DNA from 2 places in the Alcaligenes sp. SMD-FA genome. Region 1 is predicted to be linked to the other one. Evidence: riboswitches for the same ligand, from Rfam matches in the RefSeq annotation. Region 1 holds a riboswitch; the other holds the start of a gene.
What was found. Region 1 has a riboswitch for S-adenosylmethionine ahead of metX (homoserine O-succinyltransferase MetX). Riboswitches for the same ligand answer to the same signal wherever they lie in the genome.

Region 1 (9,051 bases):
TGCTGTGCATCCAGCGCAAAACTAATCCGAGCAAAACTAGTGCGTAACAAAGCCAGTAAATCGGCTATGCCGGCAGGTTCTGGAGCAATAAGCAAAATATGAGCTTCAGACGAGACATGCATAAGCAATCCACCTATGGGGACAAATAAGTTTGTTTTGTTCCAATCCGACGCTAATTCTAATAATTAAAAACACTTCCAAATAATTCGCTTATTTCCCCGGCCTTTATATTTCTATTTATTTCCATAAAAACAGTTACATTATTTCGTTTCATTTCTCTAAAACCTAGTAAACTTCGCTTTTGAATGCAAAGATTCGAAAACAAAGCGCCATTACGTTCAAATATTTTTCTTTTGTTTCAAATGAGTAAATTAAGATTCAAAACAATACTCAAATACACAAACAGACAAATAAAAACCCCGCCGTAGCGGGGCTCATCAGTAAAGCAGGGCAAACCTCAAATCAACGATTATGCGTTGCTGGTATAGCCCGCCCGCGCCAGAACGCCCAACGGGCCGATCTGGCGTACCACATCAATTTGTTCGGGAGTACGCACATAAATGCAGCCAGCATAAGACAGGGCATTGACTGAAATACCGTCAACCAACTCCATGCTGCGCGGCACCACCAGCATCCATCCCTGGCCAGCCAACATATTATGTGGCGGTAACTGTCCGTCCTGCCCTGGCACCAAACCCAACTCATTGCACGCCAGGCGGTAAGAATTCAAAAGACTGTCACTCAAGGCGACCGGATCTCGACTATCGGACAAGCGCACAAAACAATGCTCAAAAGCCAAGGCGGGGTGTTGATGCGCGCTGCCTGCAGCAGCCTGGGTGGGGAGTTTGTCAAGATAGAGAGCCAGCGAACCATTGCTGTCCGCCTGCGGAATCCATTGTGTATGTTTGTGACGCTGGCTGGCACCTGCCGGGCCACCGCCGTTGTAAAAGCCCAAACCATTCTGCAAGGCCAGAAAGTCCGCCAGAATTCGGAAATCAATATCGCGTAGCGGGCTGAGCTGTTCGGAAAACACCTTGTCGGCCAGCACCAAATGCAGATCACAGACAGCAAACTTGTTCAGCACAATATTGTGTGTGCTGCTGGCATCATCCACCGTCAAAGCGGGGGCTGGCGGCAAGAAAGGATTGAAGTTGGGGTCGCGCGGTCCACCTGGAATCGAGACGCTGGCAGCATCCTTGGCCGCCAGAGTGGATACCCAACGCACAAAAAATGTCAGCCCTTGATCCCGCATCAGTTGCTCTTGAGCTTGCACGGGCAACAAATCACCACTGGCCAACGCGGCCCGACTTAGTTGGTCCAGGCGTTGCAAAATTTCCTTGCTCACGTCGTCTCGCTCCTCATTTGAAGTTGTATAGTGACGCCTTATTGTAGGCAAGAGACGCGAATAAACGCGCATGCTGCCTAACGCAAATTTTCCACCACCTCTATCAGGAGTACTCCATGTCCGGTATCCGCCGTATTGCCAGCCCACTGCCACTGCCCTTCTCGCGTGCCACCATGGCTGGCGGTTTTTTGTTCTTGTCCGGCCAGATCCCCTATGACGCCCAAGGTGAAGTGGTGCGTGGCTCCATCCAGGACCAGACCCACGCTGTTTTTGACCGCCTGATCGAAGGTCTGGCTCTGGCTGACGCCACCTTGGCTGATGTGGTCAAAGCCACTGTCTGGCTGTCCGATATGGCCTTGTTTGCCGACTTCAATAAAGTCTATGCCGAGCGCTTTGGCGACACCTTGCCTACCCGCTCGCTGGTTGAAGCCAAACTGGCCAAAAGCGTGGACGTAGAAATTGAAGTTCAAGCCTGGCTGGGCGATCGCGCCTAAGCCGCTTTCAGACCGACGGGTCGTCACACAAATTCACGCTACCAGGCCTTGGATATGGCACACTGAATTCCTCTAGTCCAAGGAGAATTCTGATGCGTTTTTTTGCTTCGGCCCGTCACACTTTACTGGCTTGTTCTGTCTTAGGTCTGGGCACCAGCATCACCGCCTACGCAGCCACGACTGACCAAGCCGCAGAACCGACTGCGATCAAACGCTTTCTGGGCGATTCGGACCTGCCTTTTTCCCGCGCCGTGCAAGCCGGGGACTTTCTGTTCCTGTCAGGACAAATCCCGCTGAACGCGAAAGGCGAGATCGTGCGCAGCAGTATTGAAGATCAGACCAATGCCACGCTGGACCGAATTGAAGAGACGCTGAAATTGGCCGGTGCAGACCTTAGCCATGTCGTCAAAGTGACGGTGTATCTATCTGATATGGCCTTGTACGATCAGTTCAACAAAACTTATAAAGAACGCCTGGGCAGCAACTTTCCGGCACGCTCGTTGGTACAGGCCAAACTGGTGGGTGGTGTGGACGTAGAAATCGACGTTCAGGCATGGACGGGCACTAAAACCAGGCCAGCCAAGCATTGATACCAGCCCCTTGCCATAGCCGATCCCTTATAAGCGGCACGCTTACTGCCTGACTGTCTTGTATGGCACACTAGCACCCTTAGCCAGACCTTTTACCCGCGCCAGGCTTACCGCCTGGCGTTTTCGTTGCCTTTACGGACTCTCTCATGATCTACGCGATTACTGCCCTTTTCGCCTTTCAGTTAATCGGCGAAATTCTGGTGCAGACACTATCTTTGCCGCTGCCAGGGCCTTTGGCAGGCATGCTGCTTCTAGCTGCGGCCTTGCTGATTCGTGGCGGCGTACCGGCCTCGTTGGAGAGCACAGCCAGTGTCATGCTACAGAACCTGATGCTGCTATTTATCCCCGCCGTAACCGGCGTGATGTTGTATTTTGATCGAGTAGCCCAGGAGTGGCAGCCCTTTTTGATCGCCACCTTGGGCGGCACCGTCATCACCATGGTGGTCACAGCCTTGGTGCTCAATCGTCTGCTTAAAAACCACCAGGAAAAAGAGTAATGACGGACGGACTTTTTCAAATCTGGGTCTTTCTGTCCAGTTCGCCCCTGCTGTGGCTGACCTTGACCTGCTCGGTCTACGCAGGCTCGGTCTGGATGTACCGCAAATCAGGCAGTAGCCCGTTCTTGCTGCCGATTCTGGTCTCGGTTCTGGTGATTGTGTCCCTGCTCTTGCTGACCCGCACGCCCTACCCCGTCTATTTTGAAGGGGCCAAGTTCATTCACTTTCTGATTGGCCCTGCCACGGTTGCCCTGGCTGTGCCGCTCTACAGCCAGCTGCGTCAGTTGCGCAAGATCTGGAAGCCGCTAACCATTGCCCTGCTGATTGGCTCGGTGACCGCTATTTTCAGTACGGTGCTGATTGCCTGGGCCTTGGGTGGCTCGTTTGAAACCATCATGTCGGTGGCACCGCGCTCGGCCACCATGCCAATTGCCATGGCTTTGGCAGAACAATTTGACGGGCAACCTTCCTTGGCGGCTGTCGCTGTTGCCATTACTGGGATCGCGGGCACCATTATGGCGCGCCCGCTGCTGAACGTGCTGCGAATTGATCGCCCCGAAGCCCGTGGCTTTGCTGTGGGCGTGACGGCACACGCCATCGGCACCGCCCGCGCCTTGCAGGTTCATGAAACGATTGGGGCGTTCTCTGCCATTGGCCTGAGTCTGAACGGGATCATGACCGCCGTGTTGGTGCCCTTTGTTCCTATTATCTTGCGCTGGTTAGGTGTGGCCTGAGCCAGGCGGGACAGCCTGGCTCTAGCGCCACTCGTCTCGATAGACGAAACGGGGCATCTGCCAATTGCGATGCAAAGCCAGCATACGGAAACCCAGACCGATAATCATGGGGCCCAACAGGGTGACATACGGGTTCCAATCCAGATGCTGGGCGCCCAAATACAAAGCGCCAGTCAGCATGGATACACTGGCATACATCTCCTTGCGTAGCAGCAAGGGGATGTCATTGCACAAGATGTCACGCAAGACGCCACCTGCACAACCGGTAATCATGCCGCTGAGCAGCACCACCGTAATCGGCAGCTTCATCTCCAGCGCAATCTGGCAGCCAATCACGGTAAAGACCACCAGCCCCATGGCGTCGAGCAGCAGGAACAGGCTGTGTAAGCGCCGCATGATGGGGGCGATCAAAGCCGTAAGGATAGCCGCACCTGCCGTAATCCACAGATATTCAGGATGCTGCACCCAGGTCAGCGGGTAATGCCCCAACAGCACGTCCCGCACCGAGCCGCCACCCAAAGCGGTGACACAAGCGATGGTGCACACACCCACCCAATCCATGTCGCGACGGCCTGCGGCCAGCGCCGCAGTCATGGCTTCGGCGGTGATGGCAATAATGTAGAGAACAAGTAAGAGCATGATATTTTTTAAGCATCAAGCTGTTGAAGAAGCCCCCGATAGCAACGCAGCATCAGCAAGCCAGGCACAGCAATAAAGACGGTACAAATAAAAAAGCCCGGCCAGCCCAGGGATTCGACCAGTACAGGTGTCAAAGGCCCAGCCAAATACGTACGCCCCACTGCCGACAAGGCCGACAGAAGTGCAAATTGAGTAGCGGAATAAGTCCGATTGCACAGGGCCATCAGCAAAGCGACAAAGGCTGCTGTGCCTAGACCACCGCACAGATTTTCCAGACCGACCACCATGCCCATCAGCCACATGGATGGCGCGGTTTCAATCGCAATCCACCAATAACCCAGGTTGGAGACAGCCTGCAACACACCAAAGATCATCAAGGCCCGGTACAGACCCAGACGAGCCATGATTGCCCCGCCCATCAAGGCCCCAACCACCGTCGCCGCCAGGCCAAACACCTTATTGATCGTGCCAACCTCGGACAGCGTAAAACCGGCCGCACGAATCAAAAAGGTGGTGGACAAGGCACCGGCAAAGGCATCGCCCAGCTTGTAGAGCACGATCAGCGCCAAAATACTCCAGGCGCCAGGGCGCGAGAAAAAATCTGCCAACGGTGCCACGACCGCCTCAGACAAGCTACGGGGCGGACGGCTCTGTTCCTGTGGTTCTGGTGAAATCAAGGTCACCAGCGCACACAGAGCCATGAAACCACCCATCAGAAAATAGGTATTGGACCAGCCCAACCAGCGATCCGCCAGAATCAAGGCCAGACCACCGGAGACGATCATGGCGATGCGGTAACCCATGACCTTGACCGCCGCCCCCGCCGCCCGCTCCTGCGCTTGCAGCACATCGGTGCAATAGGCATCGAAGGCAATGTCCTGCGTCGCTGACAAAAAGGCCACCCACACGGCCAGCAAGGCCAACGCAGTCAGGTTTACGGAAGGAGAAAACAAACCCATGGCCGCAATCGAGGCGGCCAGCAGCAATTGGGTCAACAATATCCAGCCACGCCTGCGCCCCATGAACGGTGGTGCATAGCGGTCAATCAGGGGGGCCCACAGAAACTTCAGCGTATAGGCCGAGCCAACCAGCGTCAGAAAACCGATCTCGGTCAGCGAAACATTTTCAACCGTCGCCCAGGCCTGCAAGGTGCCTGAAACCAGGGCCAGAGGCAGGCCGCTGGCAAACCCCAGAATCAGCAAAGGCAAGACTCGGGGACTGGTATAGACACGTGACACGTCAGGCCTTATTAGCGCTAAGCAGCAAGAAAATGGGGAGACTCGAAACGATACATGGCCAAAGTACTGCGCCAGCCCGGTAAAAAGCGCACCGTGTCGCGACCATTGAATGCGGCACGATCAAGAATGCGTACCCCCACCGCCTGGGCCAGATCTTGAAAGTCTTTCATGGTGCACAAATGGATGTTGGGCGTGTTGTACCACTGGTAAGGCATTTCGCCAGTGACCGGCATGCGTCCGCGCAAAATGCTCCAGCCATGCGGCCAATAACCGAAGTTAGGAAACGAGACGATACCATACCGCGCCACCCGCGCCATCTCGCGCAGGATGTGCTCGGTATGGTGCATGGACTGTAAGGTTTTGGACAGCACAACGGTGTCAAACTGCTGATCGCTAAATAGCGCCAGACCCTCTTCCAAGTCCTGCTGAATGACATTGACGCCACGACGCACCGAAGCAATCACGAACTGGTCGTTCAGCTCTACGCCTGTGCCAACGACCTGGCGCGTATCGCGCAGATGCGCCAGCAAAGTGCCATCGTTACAGCCCAGATCCAGCACACGCGAACCTGGCTCAATCCACTGCGCAATGCGCAGCAAATCCGGTCTTAACATGACATCATCCACCTGTGTTTGCGGCTTAGTCATTCTGCCAGCACCCCTGTCGTGCGCGTGCGCGCAGGCAAGCCCAAATTAGCGGCGATCTGGTCATAGTATCCCTGCACAACGGCATGATAACGAGGGTCTTCCAGCAAAAAAGCGTCGTGCCCGTGCGGGGCATCGATTTCAGCATACGTTACCTGGCGCTGATTGCGCAGCAGGGCCTGCACGATTTCACGCGAACGCTCGGGCGAGAAACGCCAGTCCGTGGTGAAGGACACCAGCAAGAACTTGGCCTGCACATTTTCCAGTGCCTTGACCAGGTCCCCCTGAGACTGGCGCGCAGGGTCAAAGTAATCCAGCGCACGAGTGATGATCAGGTAGGTATTGGCGTCAAAATAGCGCGAGAACTTCTCGCCTTGATAACGCAAATAGGATTCGACCTCGAATTCCACGCCGTAGTTGTAGTTGTATTCGCCACCTTGGGCTGGCGCACGCTGATTACGGCCAAATTTTTCGGCCATGGCCGTATCAGACAAATAGGTGATATGGCCCACCATGCGGGCAACGCCCAGACCTGCTTTAGGCACCACACCATGCTCGTAGTAATTCCCACCGTGAAACTGCGGGTCGGACAAAATGGCGCTGCGGGCCACTTCGTTAAAGGCAATGTTCTGGGCCGACAGGCGCGGGGTGCTGGCAATAACCACACAGTTCTCCACACGCTCGGGGCAACTGATGGCCCAGCTCAGGGCCTGCATGCCACCCAAGGAGCCCCCCATGACGGCAGCAAACTTGCGGATGCCAAAGTAATCGGCCAAGCGGGCCTGAGCACGAACCCAGTCTTCTACCGTCAGCACGGGAAACTCGGAGCCCCACGGTTTGCCAGTGGCAGGGTTGATACTGGACGGGCCGGTCGAGCCAAAGCAGGAGCCGATATTGTTGACGCCGATGACAAAGAAACGATCGGTATCCACTGCTTTGCCAGGGCCGACCATATTGTCCCACCAGCCTATGCTTTTAGGATCGTCGTCGTAATACCCGGCCACGTGGTGCGAGGCATTGAGGGCATGGCACACCAATACGGCATTGCTGCGTTCGTCGTTAAGGGTGCCATAGGTTTCGACTGCCAGCTCGTAGCTGGGCAGCACTTGCCCGCTGCGCAGATGCAGGGGTTCGTCAAAGGCGATGAGTTCGGCTTGTACGGGGCCCACGGAACCTTCGGGGATCAATCCGCAGGATGGGCTAAGGGCGCCAGTGTCGGCGCTAGGGACGGAATCAGTGGCCATCAGGACCTCTTTAGCTGGATTTATGGAGCGCCCGCAAGCGGATCAGGCAAATCGGCGCAAAACGTATAAGACAAAATTCTAGCATCGCTGCGGCGCGACGTCCAAATCGACCAAGCTGGATCGATTCAGGACCCTGGGCAATGAACGCAGCCAAGAAAAGTCAATGCTTTGATTTACATCATTATTTTCATTCTCATCTGTCTGCCAGCTAAGCTAAATTTGAGTACATTGGCCTGACGTTTACCACGAATGCATGAGGAATGGCTTTACCGTGACGCATTTAACTTCACGCGAACAGTCCTGCCTGAACTGGGCTGCCCATGGCAAGACCAGTTGGGAAATCAGCATCATCCTGGGCATTACTGAGCGCACGATCAACTTTCACTTTCAAAACGCCTACGCCAAGCTTGGGGTCTACAGCCGCCAAGCGGCCATTACCCTGGCCTTGCAGCGGCGTCTGATCAGCGGCGACCCAGCTAGCGAGCTAAGCCGTCAAAGAAAACCTTTGCCTGAGCCGCATCCGGAGCCTTACCGGAATCCGTCATAACAAAGCCCTGCACTATCCAGCCTGGCTCCATACGGATCATGGCCTCCAGCCGCAAGGCGACGCCCCCCACATCGCGCGTCATGAAAAACACCTGACCTGGTGGTGGCAGTTGTATCTGGCTTTTCTCGCTGACCTGCCCATCCGGTATGAATTTCCCGCGCAAAGAGTCATGCAGCGCCTCGTACAAGCGTTGGCGGGCGGTCTCGTCCTGTTGCAGCTCCGTGGGCAAAATCACATGACCCACGGTGTAGCTTTGTCCACCCGCCGTGGCGGTCGTCAGATAAAAATCCAGTTGATACTGCTCGAAATCCAGCAATCGGTGACTGGTGGTGGGCTTACCGGGCAACATGGCCGACAGGCCAGTGTGTTCAAGCTGAACCTTGCGCCAGTTAAACTCCGGACTGCAGGCGGCCAAAGTCAAGAAGGCCGCCAGTATCGCAATAATGCGCCTGATCATCATGGTGCTAATCCCGTATCCCGTTTCATGCTTTTCATCGGCTGGCTCAACAGCCGCCTTATACTCGCCCTGCCCGATACGCCTTTTGGCGCAACTTAACAAAGCAAGTGTGGTCGGACTACTATTTATAGACGGGGCCAGGCCCCTTTGAACAGTCCCGTATCTTGCACCCGATTTCGAAAGTGGGAAACACCACCATGAACACCAGCCACGAACGCCGCCTTGCCCTGCAACAGAATCCCGAGATTTTGCAGGGAATCTTGCGCGGCATCGAAAAAGAAGGACTGCGCGTCGATGCGCTGGGCCAATTGGCAGCGACCCCCCACCCTAAAGCCATTGGGTCGGCCCTGACCAACGGCCACATCACCACCGACTACGCCGAGGCCCTGCTGGAGCTGATTACTGAACCGCAAGCCCGAGTCGAGGACGTGCTGCAAGAGCTGACTGACATCCACACATTTGTGGCTGGCAAGCTGGATCAGGAAATGATCTGGAACCAGTCCATGCCTGCGCTGCTGCCTGCCGAAAAGGATATTGCCATTGCCTGGTACGGCACGTCCAACACGGGCATGCTCAAGCATGTGTACCGCCGTGGTCTTGCCGAGCGCTACGGCAAACCCAT
Region 2 (9,051 bases), 2.0 Mb from region 1:
GGCTAAAGCGCACTTGAGTCTGGCCTTCTTGTGCCTGGGTGCTGGCACCCGCGCCGCCCGAAGCCCACTGTTTGGCCATGCTGCTATCGGCGGCGTAGGCCGCGTTTTCCATCATGATGGGAGCGGGAGCGGCTGGCGCCATGCGCGCACGCATGGCCTCGCTGGCTGCTTTGCGGGCGCGATTCGCGCTCAAGGTGGCCTGGGTGTCTGCTTGCGGCGCGATGGAGCTGCCTACCGCCACCGGCAGTTCAGGGCGCTCGTTCCAGTAACGCTCCAGCAGACGTTGGCGCAGCATCACAGGCGAACCGGAGCTGAGGGTGACTTTCACATCCTTCCAGTCCTCGCCGCTGGTGTTTTCGAAAATGGCCCAGGCCTGCAGACGGGCCTTGCCGTCCTGCATCATCAGGCGATAGGCGCTTTTCCAGACCGGTGCGGGAATCAGGTAAGACAGGCGCGCTGTTTGGGTATCGGTCTTGTTCAGGACCAGTTGAATATCACGCGATTGTTGATTGCTCTGGCCCGCCAACACGTCGGTGGCCTGCTGCAATTGCTGCTGCAAAGTCTTGTCCAGCACTTCCAGGCTGGTATCCGGGCCCAGCTCCAGAGTCTGGATCTGGCCTTGCTCTGTCAGTATGCTCAAGATGGCCTGGGCGGGACGCTCATTAGTGGCTGCCGTTGCTTGCACCCCCAAGATGGCACCACGTACCAGACGGCCTTGCGAACTGGCGCTGACTTGCTGGCCGCGCAGGGCCTGCGCCAGGGTAGCGGGCGAGCGCAGGTCTTTGGCCGAGAAGGGCAGGCTGTCGAAGCTTTCTTTTAGCGGGGCCAGACCCGACAAAGTCAGGGAGTCAATGCGGTTCTTGCCATCGACGGCCATGAGGGTTTTCAGAATGTCATCGACCTGAGTCAGCGGTACACGCAACTGGGTGGTGCCTGCGTCGGAAATGGGGACTTGTCGCTCGATCTCGGCCATACCAGCGCTGGATAAGGTAATGGACTCGATCTGCTGAGCCCAGGCGTTACTGGCTGCCGAGCCCATCCAGACCAGGAGCAGGGCGCCGGTCAAAGAGCGCAGGCGAGGCGTACGCGCAGCGTGGGGCACAAAGTGGTTCATAGCGCTTCCTTATTCATCCGTAAGCGAAACAAAGGTGTGAAGCGCATTATGCCTAGCCTTGTGGGGCTCTGTCTGTCATTCGGGTAACAAAAAAATGCCACCGTCCGGCTTTTTCCCCCCGGAGCAAAAAATGCTTACGTCATCAAAAGCACGCAAGGCTCTGCTAGGATTTGGGCTGCGCGGCCTGTGCCAGCGCGTGTTTATTCACCCAGTGAAGGATCATTATGATGTGGACGTCGTGGGGCAATGCCTGGGCGGGAATGGGGCTTGCTCTGGTCTTGGCAATCTGTTTCGTCTGGCCTGCCCGACGCTTGTCCTGGAGCCTGCCCATCGAGCTGGAGCCTGAACTGACCAGGCGTTCGCCGCGTACCCATCGCCAATGGGGGTGGGTATGCCAGAGCCTGGCCTTGGTCTTGATGCTATGGGCCGGTTGGCGCTGGCAACTGACGCCAGCGGCAGTGGCGGCTTGCGTGTTGATCGCCGGGACGGCCTTACTGGCCTGGATTGATGCGGAAACCGGCTATCTGCCCGATCGCCTGACTTTACCCTTGCTGTGGCTGGGTTTGCTGGTCAACCTGGATCACACTTTTAGTAGCCTGCCCTTGGCAGTGATGGGGGCGGCGCTGGGTTACGGATTGCTGTGGCTGTTGAACCATGTGTTCTTGTTGCTGACCGGACGCGCGGGCATGGGGTATGGCGACTTCAAGTTACTGGCTGCCTTGGGGGCCTGGTTGGGAGCAACTGCGTTGCCGGGGGTGTTGTTATCGGCATCGATACTGGGCCTGTTGGCGGCTCTGGTCCTGCGCCTTGGTGGGCGTTTGCAAGCAGGGCAGGCGATTCACTTTGGCCCCTATCTGGTGTTGGGAGGCTGGGTCATGTTGTTTTCGTTGCCTCGCATTTTGTAAAGAAAAGTCTCGTGATTTTTATAACTATAAAAAAATGACCGCCGGTTTTCCCTTTGTTGGATTTTATGTGTGTTGATGCGTGCTAATTCGTGGCCTTTTTCGGGAGGGGGGATCGACGCGGGGTTTCGTGGATTTTTCTGTTTAAGGTGGCTGCAATAGGCTTGAGTGTGCCTATTGGGTTTAAATCGTTTTCCTCACCGGGCTGTCGTGGTAAAACGTCCGGGGCCAGTCGGGCAGGCGGGAGTTCCGCCCGGGCTGTATGGGTAAGTACAACGCGGTTCTATGGACATTGTCCCGCTGATAAAGCAGGCGGGAACCTGAGGATGAAGGCATGATTATTGTTGTTGGCGCCGGTGTGGCGGGTTTAGCGGCGGCGCGTCGCCTGAGTATGCAAGGTCAGGAAGTGACGCTGGTGTCTCCTCAGGAGCCCCAGCCCTCGTTTGGCGAGACCTTGTCCGAACGCGGGGCCGTGGTCTTGACCAGTCTGGGCTGGGCAAGCTGCCTGGACGAGGCGGTTGCCTTGCGCTCTCAAGGGCGTTTTTCAGTATGGGGTGGCGCAGGATTGCGTACCGTGCAGGATGAGGACGGGCAGGGCTATTTGCTGGACAAGGCCCGTCTGGAGCAGGTGCTGTTTGAGCGCGTGCAAAAAGAAATGAAGGTCAGTATTCGCCAGACTCGCGTCTTGAGTCTGGAGCATCAAGCGGAAGGAGTCATTGCCAGGCTGGCAGACGGTAGCAGCCTGGAGGCAACGGCCTTGATCGATTGCACCGGCCGTGCGGCCGTGTCCGCCGGTGCGGCAGCCGAGCGCCATCGTCTGGACAGACTGGTCGCTGCCTGGCATGTCTTTGACTTGCCCGAAGGAGCCGAGCCATTAGCCGCTTCTCTGGTGGAGGCGGTAGAGCTGGGCTGGTGGTATTTGTCCCCCATGCCAGGTCATCGCTTGATGGTGGCCTTGTTCTCGGACTCGGATCTTTTGCCTGATGGCTTGAGCCGTGATGGTGCGGTATGGGCCGGTTTGCTGGGCTGTGCTGATGCGGCACGGGTGCGTATGGAAAGCCTGGGTCTGGATAGCAAGATGGCCGACTACACGCCTAAAGTCAGCGCCGCTGCCAGCTGCACAGTGTCTTACTTCGTGGAAGGTCGTATCTTGCGAGCAGGCGATGCAGGCGCGGCCATGGACCCCTTGGCCGCCAACGGTTTGGCAACGGCCTTGTGGAGCGGATCACAAGCGGCGCAAGCTGCTGTGGCCCTGACACAAGGCAATTCGGAACCGGCTCGAGCTTACGAGAAAGACTATCTGCTGGGCTTGGTGCGCCATTTGAATTCGCAGCACGCTTTGTATGGGATGGAGCAACGCTACGCGGCACAGCCTTTCTGGCAACGTCGTCATCGCCCATTGGAATGATGGTGAAGAGGGTGGGATAGCTGAATAACTTGCGATAACACCGCCAGAGTAAAAAAGCCGAAGCAACATGGGCACTGTTTCGGCTTTTTTGTGCTTGGTTATTCTTCAGTGCAGCTGGAGTTTGTTCTGGGCGCTTTGAGTTGCATCCTGAAAGAAGTTCTACTGGTCGGCGGTTGTAGTGCCAGCAGAGAGCTTGGGCGCATCGAGATGATCCCCGCAGAATTTGCATGGCAACTATTCTCGCCCTCAAACACGATTTTCAAACCTTTTGTGTGCTGAATGTACAAAACAAAAAGCCGACCATCTTGCGATGATCGGTTTTTTTTTGAGGAATTTGTGGTGCTCAGCAGAGGACTCGGTCACACAGGCGCGTCCCCGGTCGGGCTTGCATGCCTGACCTTTCTCGTCCCCACGTCAGGTGCTCAAGCACCTGTCTTTCTGGGCTGGAATGAAAAAAGCCGACCATCTTGCGATGATCGGCTTTTCGGAATTTTGGTGCCCAGGAGAGGACTCGAACCTCCACACCCGAAGGCACATGGACCTGAACCATGCGCGTCTACCAATTCCGCCACCTGGGCTTTGATTAAGGCTGCTGCCCGTCTCAAGCATTAAATTATAGGATGAGATCCCAAAGTAAAGCAAGCGTTTTTCACTCGATAAATTCAATTTCAGTTTTTAGTTGATTAGCATTCTCATTATCATTATAGTGTGTCATGTGATATAGCATAAGAGTATGGACATGAAATTCAATACAGTGGATGTCGAGCGCATGCTGCTGGATATGGGCCAGGGCCGAAAGTACTCCGCTCGGGCCATGCAGCTCATGCTGATGGTTCTGCTCAAAGAGGGCAGTACTCACGGTTATCAGTTGATTCGCCGCTTTGCGCAGCTTAGCCAGAACAGCTATGTGCCCAGCGCGGGCGCGGTGTATCCCGCCCTTGCGTATTGCGCCACGCAAGGCTGGGTGCTGATCGAAGAAGAAGGTCGTCGCAAGATGTACAGCCTGACCAAGGAAGGTCAAGCGTATTTGCAAGAGCAAAAGGAAAAGTGCGATTACCTGATGCAGTCCCTGACCTATCGCGGGCGCAAGCTGGTGTGGATACGGCAGATGCTGGCCGAACACAATAGCGACGAGGATTTGAAGGCCGCGCAGGAGCAAACGGGCTGGTTGCCGGAATTTGTCCAGGTACGCCACAGCCTGAAGCAGGCCATGTTTGAACAATCGACCGCCAGTCTGGCGCGACAGGCGGAGGTGGTGGCCATTCTGGAAAAAGCCATCGCCGAAATACGGAACTTGCCCAAGGAGTCTGAAAAATGCAGTCCGAACAATTAACGCAGAAAGTGGCTCATACCCTGAAGTTGCGTTTGCTGACCGTGAAAAAGCGGCGCGAATTGGGTCCTGATATGGTGCGCATCACCCTGGAAGGCTCGGATCTGGAAGGTTTTTATACCCCCGGCTTTGATGATCACGTCAAGCTGATTTTCCCGGACCCGGCCACCAAAGAGTTGCGTCTGCCCCAAATGGGCGATCGTGGCATGGTCTTTGCTGCCGGACAGGAAAAGCCCCCCATCCGTGATTACACGCCTCGCCTGTTCCGTGAACAGGAACTTGAGATGGATATTGATTTTGTGGTCCATGGTGAAGGTCCTGCATGCCAATGGGCCATGCAAGCCAAAGAGGGTGACAAGCTGGGCGTGGCCGGTCCGCGCGGCTCCTTTCTGGTCAGCAAGGATCTGGATTGGCAAATCCTGATTGGCGACGAAACCGCTGTGCCTGCCATGGCGCGACGAGTGAATGAACTACCGTCCAACGTGAAGGTGCAGGTTTACGTGCTGGCACGTAATCTGCTGACCGTGGGTGCGATGGAAGCGCCGGACCATGTCACGGTGAACTGGATTCCTTCGCTGGCCGGTCTGAATGGCATTTTGGATGCCCTGCGTGCTGCGCCCGAGCTGAGCGGCATCGGCCATGTATGGGTCGCCGCAGAATATGCCATCGCTCAAAGCCTGCGCGAATACTGGGTGCAAGAACGCGGTCTGGACAAAGGTGCGATTCGGGCCAGTAGCTACTGGCGTCAAGGTGACCAGGGCGAGGATGCCCCACGTCTGGACTAAGCGGCTTTTTGCTGAGGGTAGGGCTGGGCGCGCAAGCGCCCGCCTACGTTCAGGACGGGCTGTAAATCCGTATCCAGCACGGCATTGGGATGAGCCAGACGGTGCTCGTCAATCAAACGGGCAATGGCATCCATGTTCAGCAGCAAGGTGCTGTCGATATCATGCTGGAAGCGAGCCCAATAGCCACCGCGACAACTGGAACCCAGCCAGCGCGGCTCGTAATCCCCGACCGTATCAGCATGCAGTTCACATACCACGGCCAGCCGGGAACATCCGGGGCGCAGGACAATGCGGTAGCTGTGCTGCTCTAAAGTCAGGTGATAGTAAAACGGTGCAGACGACATGAAATACTCCTGTTTAGCTCTTGGAAGGCGCTTCCGGGTGAGCAAGTTGGATTAAAAGACCCTTTGCCCGGCAGGGGCCAAGCATAAAAAAACCCGCTGGCAGCGGGTTCTTGTCTTGATGATCCCATTGATTGCCAGATGGCCATATCTTGAATCCACCTTGTGCGGGTACACAGGTTGGCATGGGTTGCCCCAACTCTTGATATAGCAATAAGCATAAAAGCGATTCTTATGAAGTGCAAGGGCCGCGTTTATTTCCGTCGGATATGAAAAAATACAGAAATAGTTTGCATCATTTAAAAATCGTGCTATAGTTACCTTCTGTCTTGCAGGGGTTGGTTGAAAAACAAATTCCGCAGTCAGAGCCCAGGTGGCGGAATTGGTAGACGCGCATGGTTCAGGTCCATGTGCCTTCGGGTGTGGAGGTTCGAGTCCTCTCCTGGGCACCAAAATTCCTAAAAAGCCGATCATCGCAAGATGGTCGGCTTTTTTCATTCCAGCCCAGAAAGTCAGGTGCTTGAGCACCTGACGTGAGGACGAGAAAGGTCGGGCATGCAAGCCCGACCGGGGTTGCGCCTGTGTGACCGAGTCCTCTCCTGGATATCACCAATTCCTCAAAAAAAGTCGATCATCACAAGATGGTCGGCTTTTTGTTGTGTGTGTTCAGAGTGATGATTGGCCTTTTCTATTGATTGCAGCCTGCGTCTGGCTAGTCTTGTGCTCTTGGCTTTCTCGCAGCTCCATGACCCAGCAGTTGCATGAGCTCCTGCCTGTAGTAGGGCAAAACACCTGTATGTCCTTGAGTCACAACATTGGGGTGGCTGTACTCTGCGGTTTTGTCCCGGTGATCGTCACGGGATTGCCCTTCTGGGCGAGTTCGCCTGTGGCGCCCCGCTATCCCCTGCTTATGGCGGCGTTACTCAGTATCGTGGCTTTGCTGTCAGTCAGCCGCAAGCTGGGCTTTTTTCTCTATGGTGGCTTCTTGTCTCTTGCTGTATTTATAAGATTTATTTAATATATATCTTTATGGGCGGTGGCGATTTCATCAACTGCCTCACCTCATGTTAAAGGGATAGAAAATGCAAGTTGGAATGCTGAAACTGGCGGGTCTGCGACATCCTGAATGTGCCGATAAAGTAGCCATTGCCTTGGCGGCTATCGATGGCGTGCAAGCGGCAGATGCCTCGTTCGAAAATGCAAAGGCATCGGTCCGTTTTGATGAAACCCAGGTCTCGCTGGAAGACCTCCATGCGGCCGTTGAGCAGGCAGGCTATCAAATCGCTAAACCTGTGCATGGTGAAGATGGTGCTTGTTGCGGTGGTTGTGGCGGTTAAACTCACTACATCCTGGAGCAGAAAACCGATTGTAGAAACACAGTCGGTTTTTTTATGGCTGTACGAAGCAGGGGCAGGCACGGGTGTGATGGTGTGGCGCCCTGAGAGTTTCAGCTTGGTCCCGCCAGTGCTTGTTTGCCTATGCATTCACAAGCTTGTAAAGAAAGCAGCCGATTATGTGGTGATGATTCGTTATGTGGAAATGGCTGTGTTCAAACAAGAAAGGAGTCGCATTGCTGCTCGTTTTCTGACGCAGTCAGGCTTTGTCGCACTGATACTGAAGGATATTGAATTGGTGAAGCAGCAAACTACAAAAGGCCGATCATTGAGAAATGATCGGCCTTTCGGAATTTTGGTGCCCAGGAGAGGACTCGGTCTCACAGGCGCGACCCCGGTCGGGCTTGCATGCCCGACCTTTCTCGTCCTCACGTCAGGTGCTCAAGCACCTGACTTTCTGGGCGAGAATGAAAAAAGCCGACCATCTTGCGATGATCGGCTTTTTAGGAATTTGTGGTGCCCAGGAGAGGACTCGAACCTCCACACCCGAAGGCACATGGACCTGAACCATGCGCGTCTACCAATTCCGCCACCTGGGCATATCGTTGTATGCTTATGGTTGTGCCAAAAGCTTTTTAACGACTTCGCTGCGTGAGCAGCAAAGAAAAAAGATTATAGGCATACTTTATTAATAATGGAAGTGTCCTTTTGAATAAAAAACATCAAGACAGTACTGAGGACCGTATTCAATCAACGGGCCGTTATGAGTTGCCGCCTGACTTTGACCCGGATACCCCGACGCGGGAAGTGATCTTGGCGGGGCTGCGCGAGGATGCAGACGGCCTGACCATGCAGGCTCTGGCGAAAAAGCTGGGCCTGGGTAAAGAAATTACGGTGGGTTTTGAGCGGCGTGTACGCGCAATGGAGCGCGATGGGCAACTGCTTATCTCCCCCGAAGGCAAAATTCGCAAAAACAGCCAAACTGGCTTTATCGCAGGCAAAGTGTTGGGCCATCGCGACGGTTTTGGTTTCTTGCAGCGCGACGATGGGCAGCCTGATCTGTTTTTGTCGCCACGAGAGATGGCCAAAGTGTTGCACGGCGACCACGTTATGGTGCGTATCGTCGGTGAATACCGTGGCAAACCAGATGCCTCGATTGTCGAAGTTACTGCGCGTCATACCAGTAAGCTGGTGGGCCGGTTCTTGCGCGAGCGTGGCACGTTTATCGTGGTGCCCGAAGATCAGCGTATCAAGCACGACATCCTGATCCCAAGTGGAGATCAGGGCGAGGCCGAGCCCGGTCAGGTCGTCACGGTAGAGATCACCCAGCAGCCCGAGCGCCATCGCCAGCCTTTGGGGCGTGTCATTGAAGTGCTGGGGGAAATTGATGATCCCGGCATGGAAATCGAAATAGCGGTGCGCAAGTTTGAAGTGCCGGTCGATTTCTCCGAGAAGGCTCTCAAGCAGGCAGCCCGTATTCCTGCCAAGGTAAAGCCATCGGAATATAAAGGTCGCGTTGATCTGCGCGATGTCCCTTTCATCACCATTGATGGTGAAGACGCACGGGACTTTGATGATGCGGTGTATTGCGAACGCGTTGATATTGGCACGGGCAAACGCTCGCGCTGGGCGTGGCGATTGCTGGTGGCGATTGCCGATGTCAGCCATTACGTACGCTCCGGCGATGCCTTGGATGAAGACGCTCTGGAGCGGGGTACCAGCGTGTATTTCCCGCGCCGTGTGATCCCCATGTTGCCAGAAAGCCTGTCCAACGGGATCTGTTCTCTGAACCCGTCGGTAGACCGTCTGGTCATGGTGTGCGATATGGTCGTCTTGG

Region 2: it holds a riboswitch for S-adenosylmethionine, as region 1 does, so the genes downstream of both, OKX01_RS11130 (hypothetical protein) here and metX (homoserine O-succinyltransferase MetX) in region 1, are expected to answer to the same signal.

What each region holds. Positions count from the first base shown of each region.
Region 1 covers NZ_CP110108.1:397,174-406,224, reverse strand. The annotation lists gene OKX01_RS01795 (helix-turn-helix domain-containing protein) at 1-122, opposite strand, end outside; gene OKX01_RS01790 (ATP adenylyltransferase family protein) at 470-1,345, opposite strand; gene OKX01_RS01785 (RidA family protein) at 1,462-1,839, shown strand; gene OKX01_RS01780 (RidA family protein) at 1,932-2,429, shown strand; gene OKX01_RS01775 (CidA/LrgA family protein) at 2,576-2,926, shown strand; gene OKX01_RS01770 (LrgB family protein) at 2,926-3,660, shown strand; gene OKX01_RS01765 (trimeric intracellular cation channel family protein) at 3,682-4,299, opposite strand; gene OKX01_RS01760 (muropeptide transporter) at 4,308-5,537, opposite strand; gene metW (methionine biosynthesis protein MetW) at 5,555-6,184, opposite strand; gene metX (homoserine O-succinyltransferase MetX) at 6,181-7,425, opposite strand; SAM riboswitch at 7,415-7,493, opposite strand; gene OKX01_RS01745 (response regulator transcription factor) at 7,697-7,972, shown strand; gene OKX01_RS01740 (hypothetical protein) at 7,902-8,432, opposite strand; gene gshA (glutamate--cysteine ligase) at 8,627-9,051, shown strand, end outside.
Region 2 covers NZ_CP110108.1:2,404,091-2,413,141, reverse strand. The annotation lists gene OKX01_RS11160 (DUF4139 domain-containing protein) at 1-1,114, opposite strand, end outside; gene OKX01_RS11155 (prepilin peptidase) at 1,339-2,019, shown strand; gene OKX01_RS11150 (NAD(P)/FAD-dependent oxidoreductase) at 2,351-3,424, shown strand; tRNA gene OKX01_RS11145 (tRNA-Leu) at 3,918-4,002, opposite strand; gene OKX01_RS11140 (PadR family transcriptional regulator) at 4,164-4,757, shown strand; gene OKX01_RS11135 (siderophore-interacting protein) at 4,739-5,539, shown strand; gene OKX01_RS11130 (hypothetical protein) at 5,536-5,883, opposite strand; SAM-I-IV-variant riboswitch at 6,001-6,094, opposite strand; tRNA gene OKX01_RS11125 (tRNA-Leu) at 6,248-6,332, shown strand; gene OKX01_RS11120 (hypothetical protein) at 6,626-6,898, shown strand; gene OKX01_RS11115 (heavy-metal-associated domain-containing protein) at 6,963-7,217, shown strand; tRNA gene OKX01_RS11110 (tRNA-Leu) at 7,729-7,813, opposite strand; gene rnr (ribonuclease R) at 7,923-9,051, shown strand, end outside.